Regions from separate parts of the Clostridium subterminale genome, predicted to be linked through region 1. Evidence: riboswitches for the same ligand, from Rfam matches in the RefSeq annotation. Region 1 holds a riboswitch; each other region holds the start of a gene.

Region 1 (3,694 bases):
ACAGTAATAATACTGAAACTACTCCTGGTACTGGTACCGTTACACCACCTGAGGTAACTCCACCTTCTCACACTGTGGAAGGTAAAGTTGCAATTGTTAATGCTGATGCTTTAAATGTCCGTTCTGGTGCTGGCACTAGTTATGGTATAGTTACTACAGTAAGATATGGTAGTAAGCTACCTATAATTTCTTATACTAATGGTTGGTATAATGTTAAGGTGGGTAATACTACTGGATACATTAGTTGTGACTATGTAACCATAGCTGATGAAAATCAATCATCAAATCCTATAGTAAAGGAAACTCCTCTTATACAAAGCAATTATACTGGAGAAGATATAGTTGCTAAAGCTGAAGAATACCTTGGAGTTCCATACCTTTGGGGTGGATTTACCCCTGTAGGCTTTGATTGTTCTGGGCTTGCTCAATATGTGTACAAGCAACTAGGAATATACATAGAAAGATCTACATACTATCAAGTACATCAAGGTATCATCGTTGATCGTAATCAATTAAAACCTGGGGATTTAATTTTCTTTACTACTAACGATGATGATCCTAATGATATATCTCACGTAGGAATCTATACGGGTAATGATTTATTTATCCAAGCTCCTAAGCCTGGTGACTGCGTAAGAGTTTCTAATTTAAATTCTGCTTATTATAGTAATAGATATTATATTGCTAAACGTATAATAAAATAGTATAAAAAGTTTCAAATTGAGAACACTATAATTAATATCTAAGAAGTTAGATATGGTCAAATATTTTGAAAGGAGATTCCGTGCTTATCTTAGTAATACTAAGATTTAATGCCCTCGAGTACACGACCAACAGGAGTAGCACCGCAAAACTGAGTATGTTGAAAAGGGTGCAACTATTAAAGTTGCTTAACGGAGATTATATGGAAGTAGGAACAGTAAAATGGTTTAATAGTGAAAAAGGGTTTGGCTTTATATCTATGGAAGGTCATGAAGATGTATTTGTACATTTCTCTGCTGTAATGGGAGATGGCTATAAGGTTCTTGATGAAGGACAAAAGGTTCAATTTGAGATAGTTAGTGGGGATAGAGGCCCTCAAGCAGCAAATGTTACAAAAATATAGATATATATTTTAAAGAAATATGTATTATTCATCATTATAGAGACACGACTTTATTCGTAGTCTCTATTTTATTTTATATAATCAACCCATGTTGAACTATAAAACTATGTATGATATTATGATTATATAAAATAATATTATTGTGCTAGGGGTGCTACGGCTGAGAAATGATTTTTCATTACCCTTTACCTGACCTAGATAATGCTAGCGTAGGGAAGCGATTAATAAGCTTAAGTTAATACTTAGTTATTTAGCCGTGTTCTTACGAACATGGCTTTTTTTATAAACAGAGTTCTTTGCTTCAGAGGGAGTTTTTACTCCCTCTGAAGGTTAGAAATCGTTATCCAGGGTCGTAGCCGCTCTTTGCTCCCACTTTGAAGAAGATGGGAGTATTAAAGCGGGTAGTCATCGGATAAAGTAATAAGACAATACTTCAGCTTCAACATTAGTCCTTAGCACTACTTAATTAAAGGAGGACTCTTTATGGAAATCTTAGAAAATATCAAAAATATTCTAGCTAGTTGGACAACTATTGCCACCTTATTTGGTGTCCTGATTCTATTTTGTGTGTTTATAAAAATTAAGCATATCAAATTTACTTCTAGATTAACAGCTCATATAGCACTAGCAGTTGCAATGTCTATAATTCTTCAATTTTTTAAATTTTTCGAATTTCCTTATGGTGGAAGTGCAACTCTTGCTAGTATGTTACCTATAATATTAATATCCTTAATTTATGGACCTACTATAGGAATGTTCACCGGTTTTGTGTATGGTATATTAAATTTTATTATAGGACCTGCATATATACTGCACCCTATCCAAGTTCTTTTTGACTATACTCTTCCTTTTATGGCAATTGGGCTTTCTGGTTTTTTTAAGAATAACAAGTTCTTAGCTATAGTAGTAGCTTTCTTTGTGAGATTTATATTCCACTACATAGCCGGAATAATTTTCTGGGGAAGCTATGCTGCTGAATATCACTTAACTCCAGCAGTATATTCACTAGTATATAATGGTCCTTACATTCTTATAGATTGTTTAATTTGCATAGCAGTATGCTCAGTTATAAATTTAAATAGTCTTACAAAACGATTAGCTCCATATATTAAGAATTCTACATTAGACTAATTTTAAAAGGCTATAGCATGATCATTAAAGAATTATCATGCTATAGCCTTTTCATTATCATATTTATTTCTTTATCTTATCTTTTAGAACCCTTCCGGCTTTTCTTCACTTATGTTAAACTTCCATTCTCCATGTTCATAAACGTTATTTATATAATAGCTAATTGATGAAGCATTCTCAGCCTTTTCAAATGTAACAATACCTTTATATTTTTTAGAAGTATATCCTTCTGTTTTTATACTCATAACTACATTAAAGTCATCCTTGCTAACAGAATCATCCATAAATGTTACTGAGTTAAGTTTATTTGCTTTTTTTCTAAACTCTTCAATTTCTGTGGATATCTGAAAACGTGCAGCCATATTATCACTAAAGATATTAATTCCAACCTTCCCTGCATCTTTATTAGCTGATACATACTTATCTATACAACTTAAAATAGACGTATAATACACATACTTAAAGTCGATAGGTTTTCTTATGTTCGCAAAGTTCTTTATAATGTCATTATCTAGTCTCTTAGAAACAATATATTTGTTATCATCATTATAAAAATTTGCCCCGTCTTTTTTATCAAGACCAGCTACATAATTAAAAGTTTTAACATCCGTTGGACTCTCGTATATCTCCAAAGTATAGTCTGGATCTAAAGTTGATTTTTCCTCAACTACACTTGCACTGGATAATATACTATATATATCATTTATTACATCTTCATCAGTAACAGTAAACTTATAACTTTTATCTCTAGTACTCTGAATTGTAACCTTCATAATATTTCTTTCTTGCATATAATTAAAATCACTATTTCCTCTTATACCACAAGCGGAAATTAATAATGATGCTATTACTAATAATATAATTACTAAATTTCTTTTTATTCTTCTCACCTTTGACCTCCACTTGAAAAATTTCAATAATTTTTCATTCTTTATCTTATGTTTTATTATAATAGTTGTTATGCATTAAATCAAATAACTCTTTTACTTTTCAAAGGAAAAAGTTTCAACTATATTTTGAAACACCACTTGTGTATTTTCTCTAGTTTTTTTATCACTAATTATAAATGTTATTTTAGCTACATAATCATCATATGGAACATAATACTCATAGGTTCTTTTTATGTTATCTTTACTACTCTTTAAATCATACTGAATATAATCTAATTCTCTATTATCTATCTTCACTTTCTCTTTTTTATAATCTTTTATTCCCATCCCTTCTACATCTGCTATGCATTTATCTATTATAGCTTCAACACCTTCAACACTATTTATAAGTTCTATAGAACCATAAGTATTAGCATCCTCTGAAACAAACTCATTTAAGTATACATTCTTACCATCTTTATTCTCTCTTATTGTAGTTAACCAGCTACTAGGTAACTTATATTTTATTTTACCATCTAGAATGTCATATTGTTTAAATTCAACCATACTATTCTGAGTTAATGTAGCT
Region 2 (3,694 bases), on a different contig from region 1:
TGAGCCATGTATATGCTTATGGAGTTGTAGCTCCATCAGCAAAGGGGATAATACATCTAGGAGCTACTAGCTGTTATGTAGGTGACAATACTGACTTACTTATCATGAGAGATGCTCTTATACTAATTAGAAAAAAAGTAATAAATGTGTTAGACCAACTAAGCAAGTTTGCTTTAAAATATAAAGACGTTCCAACTCTTGGATTCACTCATCTTCAACCAGCTCAGCTTACAACAGTAGGAAAGAGAGCTACTCTTTGGATGCAAGAGTTATTAATGGATTTAGAAAACCTTGATTTTGCAATTGATAAAATGAAATTTAGAGGAGTTAAGGGAACTACAGGAACTCAAGCTAGCTTTATGTCTTTATTTAATAATGATGAAGAAAAGGTAAAAGAATTAGATAAAATTGTATGCAAAAAAATGGGCTTTGAAAAAGCATATCCTGTTACTGGCCAAACTTACTCTAGAAAATTAGATTCTATAATATTAAATACATTATCTGAAGTAGCACAAAGTGCATACAAATTTAGTAATGACATGAGACTTCTTCAAAACATGAAGGAAATGGAAGAACCTTTTGAAAAGCATCAAATAGGATCTTCTGCTATGGCATATAAGAGAAACCCTATGAGAAGTGAAAGAATTAGTGCACTTTCAAGATATATAATTGTAAATTCTCTTAACCCAGCAATTACTGCAGCAACTCAATGGTTTGAAAGAACACTAGATGATTCTGCTAATAAACGTATATCCGTTGCAGAAGCTTTCTTAGCTCTTGATGGAGTACTTAACTTATATATCAACATAACTTCTAATATGGTGGTATATGAAAAGGTAATAGCTGCTCATGTTAATAGTGAGTTACCATTTATGGCTACAGAAAATATTATGATGGAAGCTGTTAAACGTGGAGGAGATAGACAAGAACTTCATGAAAAAATAAGAGTTCATTCTTTAGCTGCTGCAAGACAAGTAAAAGAATTTGGAGAAAAGAATGATTTAATAGAAAGAATACTAGCTGATGAATCCTTTGGATTATCAAAAGAAGAGATTCTATCTATAATAGATCCAAGTAAGTTCACTGGAAGAGCTAGTGGGCAAGTAGTTGATTTTATAGAGGAATATATAAACCCTGTATTAGAAACTCATAAAAATGAATTAGGTGAAGAAGTAGAAATAAACGTATAGTATAAAATAAGCTGGAATGCCAATGCATTTCAGCTTATTTTTATGATACCAAAGAGGATAAATCCCACGGTGTTAATAGCTAAATTAGCGGACATATGAACTATCCAAGATACATAAATATTGTTAAACCTTTCATTAAGATAATTAAAAAGCAGTCCTGCTATGAATAGTGAAACTATAAGTAAAATGAACAGTGGGGGAGTAAACCAATTATTCATAATAGCCACATGATAAATAGCAAAGGCTAAAGCACTAAAAATATAGGCGATTTTCCTTGAACTAACCTCTTTTAAAGATAAGAAGGAAAAACCACGGAAGAAAAACTCTTCCAAAAGAGAATTAATAGATGTAATATATAGTGCTACAAATAAAAAGTTATCCTTAGTTACTCCTAAATTATTCTCTAAATTAGTGGTGACCATAGAAAAATCAAAAAATGGTCCTAGAATAAAATAGGCTCCTAATATAAAGACATATACAACTATGCCAAATATAAGTGCAAAAAATATGCTTTTTTTACTTCCCTTAAAAAGTGCTTTAAAGGAAATAGATTTATCTTTTATACATACAATTAAGGGCAATATCAAAAATATACATATTTTTATTAATGATTTTGTAAAATAATTAGGTATAATTAAAATTTCCACTAAGGCCATAATAATACAACCTAATATTACTACTGAAATAATAGATAGGGTAGCTTGTTTATTTTTCATAGATTATCCTCCTTGAAAATTTTATGTATATAGATTTATAGCTTTAAATAATACTTCAAGGCTTTAAAATAATTATAGCATATTATTTTTCTAAAATAGCAAGTATATCCTTAATTGACTATAGTAATTCATTATGATAATATTTAGTTAACTTAATATTCGGGAGCTTGTGTACAGGCTGAGAGGAAGTGTAAACTTCGACCGTACCTGATTTGGATAATGCCAACGTAGGAAGTAGATTTATATAATTATAGGTATACCACTTAGTTGGTGTACCTTTTATTTTTGTTCATATAGGGGAGGGTAAGTAAATAAAAAAATATTGATCTTGAGGGGATGATATGTAATGTTAAAAACTAAAAAATTAACTTTAGCTGGAATTTTCATTGCAATGGGAGTTATTTTATCTACAGTTATAGTTATACCAGTAGGAATTGCGAAATGTGCTCCAGTTCAGCACTTGATAAACGTGTTATCAGCTGTTATTTTAGGTCCTTTTTATGGAGTAGCTATAGCTTTCCTTACTTCTTTAATTAGAGTGCTAATGGGTACAGGAACATTTCTAGCTTTTCCAGGAAGTATGTGTGGAGCTATCTTAGCAGGAATACTATATAAATATAATAAAAAAATAACTATGGCATCTATAGGAGAAATCTTCGGTACAGGGGTAATAGGAGCTTTAATAGCCTATCCAGTAGCAAAGTTCATTCTATCAAAGGAAGCAGCTCTTTGGGGCTTTGTAGTGCCATTTAGCGTAAGCTCCATTGGTGGTGCAGTAATAGCCATACTATTTTTAATGGCTCTCAAGAAAACAGGAATATTAGAAAAATTTTCTAACGAATGAAGGTAATTAGAAGTTAACACATTAATATTTAAAAAATAAATATTAATAGAGAGGGGATTAAATGATTAAAGATATTTTAGATATAGCAAAAAAAACTAACCCACTAGTGCACAATATAACTAATTATGTAGCAGCTAATGATTGTGCAAATATAACTTTAGCTTGTGGAGGTTCTCCTATTATGGCTGATGATCCAGAGGAAGTAGAGGAGATAACCACCTTAAGCAATGCCTTAGTGATGAATTTAGGAACTTTAAATCTAAGAACATTAGAAGCCATGATTAAAGCAGGGAGGAGAGCTAATAAATTAAAGCATCCTGTAATATTAGATCCTGTAGGTGTTGGTGCATCCTCCTTTAGACAACAGGCTCTAAAGGAGCTTTTAAACACTGTGGATTTTCAAGTTATCAAAGGAAATATTTCCGAAATAAAAACCATAGGAAATAAAAAGACAATATGTAAAGGTGTAGATGCTAGTGAAATTGAGACTATAACTGAAGATAACATTGAAGGTGCAATTGGTCTAGCTACACAGCTTTCTACAGATCTAGGGGCAATTATAGCCATTACAGGAGCTATAGATATAGTTGCAGATAAAGATTTGGTATATATTATTAGAAATGGGCATCCATCCATGAGAAATATAACAGGAACAGGATGTATGCTTTCATCGATTATAGGAGTTTTAGTTGGTGCTAATCCAGATAAACTATTAGATGCTACCGTAACTGCTTTAGGTATTATGGGAGTATGTGGTGAACTTGCTTATAGTAAAATAGTAGAAAAATCTCAGGGAAGTGGATCTTTAAAAATACATTTAATTGATTGTATAAGTAATGTAGAGAATAAAATTTTAGAGAATAAAATAAAAATAGAAAAGAAATTGTCTAGTGACATAAAAGTTATTACATAAATACTTTTCTATAAGAGGTGTTGAAAATCTA
Region 3 (3,694 bases), on a different contig from region 1:
CGGTAAACTACATAATATTAAAGTAATTACTATAGCAGATTTAGTTAGGTACAGGAGAAAGACAGAAGTACTAATAGAAAAGGCAGCAGAGGTAGACATGCCTACAAAATATGGAAATTTTAAGATGTATGGTTTTATAAATAAATTAAATGGTGAACATCATGTGGCATTAGTTAAAGGAGAAATTGATGAGAATAAACCAATTTTAACAAGACTGCACTCTGAATGTCTAACTGGAGATGTCCTTGGCTCTAATAGATGTGATTGTGGAGAACAATTAGCAGAAGCTTTAAGAAGAATTGAAGAAGAAGGCTGTGGAATACTTTTATATATGAGGCAAGAGGGAAGAGGCATAGGGCTTATAAATAAATTAAAAGCATACGATTTACAAGACCATGGATATGATACAGTAGAGGCAAACATTAAACTTGGATTTCCAGCAGATCTTAGAGATTATGGAATAGGAGCTCAAATGCTGAAAGAACTAGGAGCTAAAAAACTTAGACTTATGACTAATAATCCAAAGAAAATTAAAGGGTTAGATGGATATGATATTGAGGTAGTAGAAAGAGTGCCAATCCAAATTAATTATAATAAGGATAATGAATTTTATTTAAAAACTAAACAAAATAAAATGGAGCACATGCTTAACTATAAGTAAGACTCTAAATCTATGATTTAGCTAGTCGCACTTACTCATTCGAATGCATATGAGAAGGAGTTTAATTTTGAGATTAGTATGAGTGAAGTCTCATATTAGACTCTAAATCTATGATTTAGTTAGTCGCACTTACTCATTCGAATGCATATGAGAAGGAGTTTCATTTTGAAATTAATATGAGCGAAGCCTCATATAAGACTCTAAATCTATGATTTAGTTATAAATTAAAATATAATTTAGGAGGAATAATGATGAAAATATTTGAAGGAAATTTAGTTGCACAAGGATTAAGAGTTGGAATAGTAGTAGGAAGATTTAATGAGTTTATTGTATCTAAACTTTTAGGTGGAGCCATTGATGGACTTAAAAGACATGGAGTAGAAGAAGACAGTATTGAAGTGGCATGGGTACCAGGAGCTTTTGAATTACCATTAGTAGCAAAGAAGATGGCTCAAAATGAAAATTATGATGCAATTATATGCCTTGGAGCAGTTATTAAGGGCTCTACACCACATTTTGATTATGTTTGTGCTGAAGCTTCAAAGGGAATAGCATCAGTATCCCTTAGCACAGAGAAACCGGTTATTTTCGGGGTTCTAACAACAGATACTATAGAGCAAGCTATAGAAAGAGCTGGGACTAAAGCAGGTAATAAAGGTTATGATGCAGCAGTAACAGCTATAGAAATGGCAAATTTATTAAAGAATTTTTAATATAAAATTTAATAGTGCAAAGATAATAAGCATCTAAGCATACTATATAATACAATTTTCCCTATAAAAATGTATAAATAGTTATATATTTTTATATTTAAATATAAAACTATTTAAATATAAAACTATTTAAATAGTTGTTCTGTTCATGCAGGTTTTAGGTGATTTCGCATTTAAACAGTGTAATTAAATTACATATAATTCGGAGAAAATTGACAATAGATGTAATCAATGCTATGCTTTAAGAAAATTGAATATTTAGGGAGCTTGTAACAACAGGCTGAGAGGAAGCAAAAGGTAGCTTCGACCTATAACCTGATTTGGATAATGCCAACGTAGGGAATTACATTAAGAATATTAATGGGGCATGCTATTTGGTATGTCCCATATTTTTTTAGATTCTACGAAAATTATGTTAAGGAAGTGTATAAAATGAGTATTAGTAAAAATCAAATGAAGTTATATGTGGTAACTGATAGAAGTTGGTTAAATGGAAAGTCATTTACCAAAGAAATAGAAAAAACTTTACAAGGTGGAGCTACATTAATTCAGCTAAGAGAAAAGCAATTAGCCTATAATGAATTTCTTACAGAAGGAAAAGACATAAAGAAAATTACAGATAAATATAATATTCCTTTAATTATTAATGATAATGTAGAAATAGCTATAAAGATTGATGCTTCCGGGGTTCATATAGGTCAAGGTGATATGGATGGAGCAGAAGTAAGAAAATTAATAGGTAAAGATAAAATTTTAGGAGTTACAGCAAAAACTGTGGAGCAAGCTATTAAAGCAGAGAAAGATGGGGCAAGCTACATTGGAGTTGGAGCAGCTTTTTCCACTTCAACTAAATTAGATACTAGAGTGATAACTTTTGAAACCATTAAAAATATATGCAAAGCTGTATCTATACCAGTAGTAGCTATTGGAGGCATAGATGAGAATAATATTATGAACCTAAAAGGTTTAGGAATAGATGGAGTAGCTTTAGTATCTGCTATATTTTCCAAAGAAGATGTGTTGGTAGCCACAAAACAAATGTTAGGGTTAACTGAAAGAATACTAACTCAATAGAATACACAGGAAAAATAGATATGTATTTTAGATGCACAATATTTTGTGTAATATACACATTGAATAGAGGGGATTGATTTGTAATGAAGAAGATACTTACAATAGCAGGATCAGATTGCAGTGGAGGAGCTGGAATACAAGCAGATATAAAAACTATTGTGGCACATAAAATGTATGCAATGAGTGCTATAACAGCTTTAACAGCGCAAAATACCACTGGAGTTTATGATGTTATAAACGTACCAAGAGAGTTTTTAAGTAAAGAAATCCATTGCATTATGAAAGATATTTTCCCAGATGCCATTAAGATAGGGATGGTATCATCTAAGGAGATTATTGAAGAAATTGTAGAAAGATTACTGGAGTATAAGGCTAAAAATATTGTAGTTGATCCAGTTATGATATCTACTAGTGGAAGTAGACTTCTTTCAGAGGATGCCATGGAAGCTTTAATTATAAAGCTTTTGCCTATAGCTGATGTAATTACTCCAAATATTCCAGAAGCAGAATGTATTTGTGGATTTAAAATTTTCAGTAAAGAAAATATGATAGAAGCAGCTAAAAAAATTTCAAGGGAGTATAAAGGAAAAATTATTATTAAAGGAGGTCACTTAGAAGGTTGTGCTGACGATTTATTATATAAAGATGGAGAAATAACTTGGTATTATGAAGAAAAAATAGATAATTCAAATACCCATGGAACAGGTTGCACCTTATCATCTGCTATAGCTTGTAATTTGGCAGCAGGTTATAGTATCAATGAAAGTATTTCAAGGGGGAAAAAATATATAACTGGCGCTTTAAGGGCTAATTTAAATCTTGGAAAAGGCAATGGACCTCTTAATCATTGTTGGAGTTTATAAATCAAGTTGGTATATACTTATTAAATTGCTTTGAAGAAATTCCAATCAATATTGGATTTAAATATATGAATAATATATGAAAAAGGAGATTATTTTAATATAATAGTCTCTTTTTTTAATATATATATATAAGTAATAGCATTTAAATTTTACATGTATAAGCTAGGATTAATATTATAACTCTCGAAATATTAGTATACCGAATATTTTTAAGCACTAAACAATATAAAGAAAATTCTGAAAATTTCAAAAAAAGTATTTACAAAAGAAGAAAATATATGTATTATTAGGATAATGAATTTACAAAATTGTAATAAATATATTAAAAAGTAATAAATATATTAAAAAGTAATAAATATACAACAGAATGGTAAAAATTAGAA
Region 4 (3,694 bases), on a different contig from region 1:
ATAGGTATGATAATTTACTATATGGTAGATAAGGTATCCAACGTAGGTTTTTTTCAGTTTTTCATTTTCTTTTTTTCGGGATTCCTTATAGCAAGTATAAGTATTTTCTTCGAAAATATTATTACTATAGTGGATAAGGATAAGATTATATTAGGGTCTATAATGGTGCTATTGCCTGGAGTAGCCCTTACTAATGGAATAAAGGATATAATCTATGGTGATTTTACAGCTGGGATTTCAAAGGTGGGAGAGGCAGTTTTAATTATAACAGCAATTGGTTCAGGAATTGGTACTGTATTATCCTTTAGAAATTTTCTAGGAATTTTTTAGAGAAAATATATTTAAGTGAAAGTAGAGGCTGCGTAATGATTAAACAAATTGTTTTGGCGTTTCTTGGGAGTGTGTTTCCGGCAATATTATTTAATATAGATAGAAAAAAATTAGTTTGGGCAGGAGTTTCAGGAACTTTTGCATGGATAACATATTTAATAATATTTAATTATGGAGGTAGTGTAACCATAGCTACTTTCATGGGAGCATTTGTAGTAGGGGTTTATAGTGAAGTAATGGCAAGAAAGTTAAAAGCTCCAAGTATGCAGTTTTCTATACCAGGAATATTTCCGTTAGTACCAGGAGTTATGGCTTATAATACAGTATTATATATAGTAGATCAAAATTATGACCTTGCTTATAGCAGTGCAATGAAAACTATTATAGTAGGTGGAGCTATTGCCTTTGGAATGATGCTATCTTCAACTACCTACAAATTCTTTATTAAAATTCAAAGAGATATACAAGGAAAAAGAATATCTTAAAATTAAAATAAATATTTAGGCTATGTTTTAAACTTGTTTTAAAACATAGCCTATATTAAAATCAAGTTCAAATTAAATTTATACTTGATTATTGAGCTTTCTTTTCGCTGGACTTATTGTCTTCAGGGCTACACTTATTTTCACACTCTGGTTTTTTCATATGTTTACCAGAAGTCTTTTCATCCTTAGCTTCAGGAGTTTTTGTATCTCGTTGTTTTTTCTCATCAGTTTCATTTAAAGTTGGTTTCTTTTCTTCTTGTTTAGGAGCTTTTTCCTCTTCAGGCATAGACTCACTTATAGTTTGTTTCTTTTCATCTGATTTTTTTATATTATCTTCTTCCTCAGTCATAGTTGCTTTCTTGTCTTCAGCGGGTTTTGCATCCTTAGATTTTTCTGCTGGAGTCTCGATAGTAGTCATTTTTTCACTATTAGAATTCATTGCTATATTATCATATCCAAAGACTGCAGTAGAAGAAGCCATGATGGTACCAGCTAATGTTAGCATAATTAAAGATTTTTTCATTGCAATACACCGTCCTTTTAAAGTATTTACTTAAATTTTTAAGTATGAGTAAATTTGATAAGAACAACAAGAATAAGGATAACCTATTGAAAAATAAAGGGTTTAAGAAAACTCTACCTTAGTTTATCCCTAGAAAGAAAAAAATATGTTATTAAAAATTTTCCATTTCAAATGTGGATAATTATAGATAAACACAGTTCTTAGCTTCTTTGAAGCTTACTAACAGAATTCTAAGTATCAATTTATTCGATACTTAGAAGTCGTTGTCCTTTAGGGAAAATCGTTATCCAGGGACGTAGCCGCTCTTTACTCCCACTTTGAAGAAGATGAGAGTATTAGAGCGGGTAGTCATCGGATAAAAAGTAAATTTGAAAATTATTGTTTTTATGTTATAATGAAGTTAATTTAATAATTATTTAGCTAGGGGTGCCTAATGCTGAGAGAAGCAATAATTGCTTTAACCCTTGAACCTGATGTGGATAATGCCATCGAAGGAAAGCTTTAAAAGATTTCAATAATAGCTTATTTATAAAGATATTTATAAATATTTATTTTATGAATTCAACCAAAGGCTTACCTTATGTAAGTCTTTATTTTTTGCATAAAATCAAATAAAAATTTTTATAAATAATATATAAGCAATTATTTTCTCCTAAATAAAGGCGCTATATTATTAAATTAAATAATTATTGTACTTAAGGAGGAAAAAGTATGAATTTTACAACACAAATGGATGCTGCTAAAAAAGGCATTGTAACAAGAGAGATGGATATTGTTGCTAAGTCAGAGAATATGGATGTTCAAGAGTTAAGAGCTTTAGTAGCGAAAGGAAAGATAGCTATACCTGCTAATAAAAATCATAAATCTCTTGTACCACAGGGAGTAGGACAAGGACTTAAAACTAAAATAAATGTAAATTTAGGTATATCTAAGGACTGTGACGACATAGATAAAGAAATGGAAAAGGTAAAGGTTGCCTTAGATATGAAAGCAGAAGCTATTATGGATCTTTCTAACTATGGAAAGACTGCAAAGTTTAGAGAAAAATTAGTAGAGATGTCAACAGCCATGATTGGAACAGTACCAATGTATGATGTAGTTGGTTTTTATGATAAGGAACTTAAGGACATATCTGTAGACGAATTCTTTACAGTGGTAGAAAAGCATGCACAAGATGGAGTAGACTTTGTAACTATCCATGCTGGATTAAATAGGGAAACTATAAATACTTTTAAAAGAAATAAGAGGCTTACTAATATAGTTTCAAGGGGAGGATCTCTTTTATTTGCTTGGATGGAATTAAATCAAAGAGAAAACCCATTCTATGAGTATTTTGATAGACTTTTAGATATATGTGAAAAATATGATTTAACTTTAAGCTTAGGAGATGCATGTAGACCAGGCTCAATAGCTGATGCCACAGATGCTTCACAAATTAAGGAACTTATGGTACTGGGGGAGCTTACTAAAAGGGCGTGGAAGAGAAATGTACAAGTTATAATTGAAGGTCCAGGACATATGGCAATAAATGAAATTGAAGCTAATATGTTACTTCAAAAGAGACTTTGCCATGGAGCACCATTCTATGTTTTAGGACCTTTGGTTACAGATGTAGCTCCGGGCTATGATCATATAACTTCTGCCATTGGTGGAGCTATTGCAGCAAGCTATGGAGCAGACTTTTTATGCTATGTAACTCCAGCAGAGCATTTAAGACTTCCAAATTTAGACGATATGAAGGAAGGTATAGTGGCAGCTAAGATAGCAGCGCATGCAGCAGATATTGCCAAAGGAATTAAAGGATCAAGACAGTGGGATAACGAAATGAGTAAGGCAAGACAAGAACTTAATTGGGAAAAGATGTTTACTTTAGCTATAGATGAGGAAAAACCAAGGAGATATAGGAAAGAGTCTACACCACATCATGAAGATAGTTGCACTATGTGTGGTAAAATGTGCTCAATGAGAAATATGAATAAGATTCTAAGTGGAAAAGATATTAATCTTTTAAGAGAAGACGATTAATAATTAATAAAAGGACAGTCTTAAAAATTAAGCTTTCATTAGTATTTGAAAGCTAGTGATTTTAAGGTTGTCCTTTTTTATATATATCTTTATGTTAGATAGATTTAATACTATAAAGAATAATTACTTTAAAGTTTATACTATTAATATATATTTGAAGCTATTAAGTTAATTGAATCTATTGAACATTTAGTGAATTTATCACCTAAGGTGTCTATTAATGTAACTTTATCTCTTCCAGATTCTTTAGAGATGTATAATTGTTTATCTGCAATTTCAATCATATAGTCTGTTGATTTAAGAGAAGATAGGCTTCCATAGACACCACCTA

What was found. Region 1 has a riboswitch for thiamine pyrophosphate ahead of thiT (energy-coupled thiamine transporter ThiT). Riboswitches for the same ligand answer to the same signal wherever they lie in the genome.
Region 2: another riboswitch for thiamine pyrophosphate. It lies ahead of thiW (energy coupling factor transporter S component ThiW); the one in region 1 lies ahead of thiT (energy-coupled thiamine transporter ThiT).
Region 3: another riboswitch for thiamine pyrophosphate. It lies ahead of thiE (thiamine phosphate synthase); the one in region 1 lies ahead of thiT (energy-coupled thiamine transporter ThiT).
Region 4: another riboswitch for thiamine pyrophosphate. It lies ahead of thiC (phosphomethylpyrimidine synthase ThiC); the one in region 1 lies ahead of thiT (energy-coupled thiamine transporter ThiT).

Annotation. Positions count from the first base shown of each region.
Region 1 covers NZ_BAAACI010000002.1:274,351-278,044, forward strand. The annotation lists gene ABDZ93_RS07175 (C40 family peptidase) at 1-704, shown strand, start outside; gene ABDZ93_RS07180 (cold-shock protein) at 905-1,105, shown strand; TPP riboswitch at 1,243-1,338, shown strand; gene thiT (energy-coupled thiamine transporter ThiT) at 1,589-2,236, shown strand; gene ABDZ93_RS07190 (YhfM domain-containing protein) at 2,320-3,126, opposite strand; gene ABDZ93_RS07195 (hypothetical protein) at 3,220-3,694, opposite strand, start outside.
Region 2 covers NZ_BAAACI010000001.1:319,182-322,875, forward strand. The annotation lists gene purB (adenylosuccinate lyase) at 1-1,190, shown strand, start outside; gene ABDZ93_RS01770 (CPBP family intramembrane glutamic endopeptidase) at 1,220-1,906, opposite strand; TPP riboswitch at 2,056-2,157, shown strand; gene thiW (energy coupling factor transporter S component ThiW) at 2,253-2,750, shown strand; gene thiM (hydroxyethylthiazole kinase) at 2,812-3,663, shown strand.
Region 3 covers NZ_BAAACI010000006.1:413,425-417,118, forward strand. The annotation lists gene ABDZ93_RS10875 (bifunctional 3,4-dihydroxy-2-butanone-4-phosphate synthase/GTP cyclohydrolase II) at 1-661, shown strand, start outside; gene ribH (6,7-dimethyl-8-ribityllumazine synthase) at 913-1,374, shown strand; TPP riboswitch at 1,624-1,733, shown strand; gene thiE (thiamine phosphate synthase) at 1,807-2,448, shown strand; gene thiD (bifunctional hydroxymethylpyrimidine kinase/phosphomethylpyrimidine kinase) at 2,532-3,311, shown strand.
Region 4 covers NZ_BAAACI010000006.1:597,662-601,355, forward strand. The annotation lists gene ABDZ93_RS11735 (threonine/serine exporter family protein) at 1-330, shown strand, start outside; gene ABDZ93_RS11740 (threonine/serine exporter family protein) at 366-815, shown strand; gene ABDZ93_RS11745 (hypothetical protein) at 904-1,338, opposite strand; TPP riboswitch at 1,751-1,852, shown strand; gene thiC (phosphomethylpyrimidine synthase ThiC) at 2,050-3,363, shown strand; gene ABDZ93_RS11755 (tetratricopeptide repeat-containing diguanylate cyclase) at 3,507-3,694, opposite strand, start outside.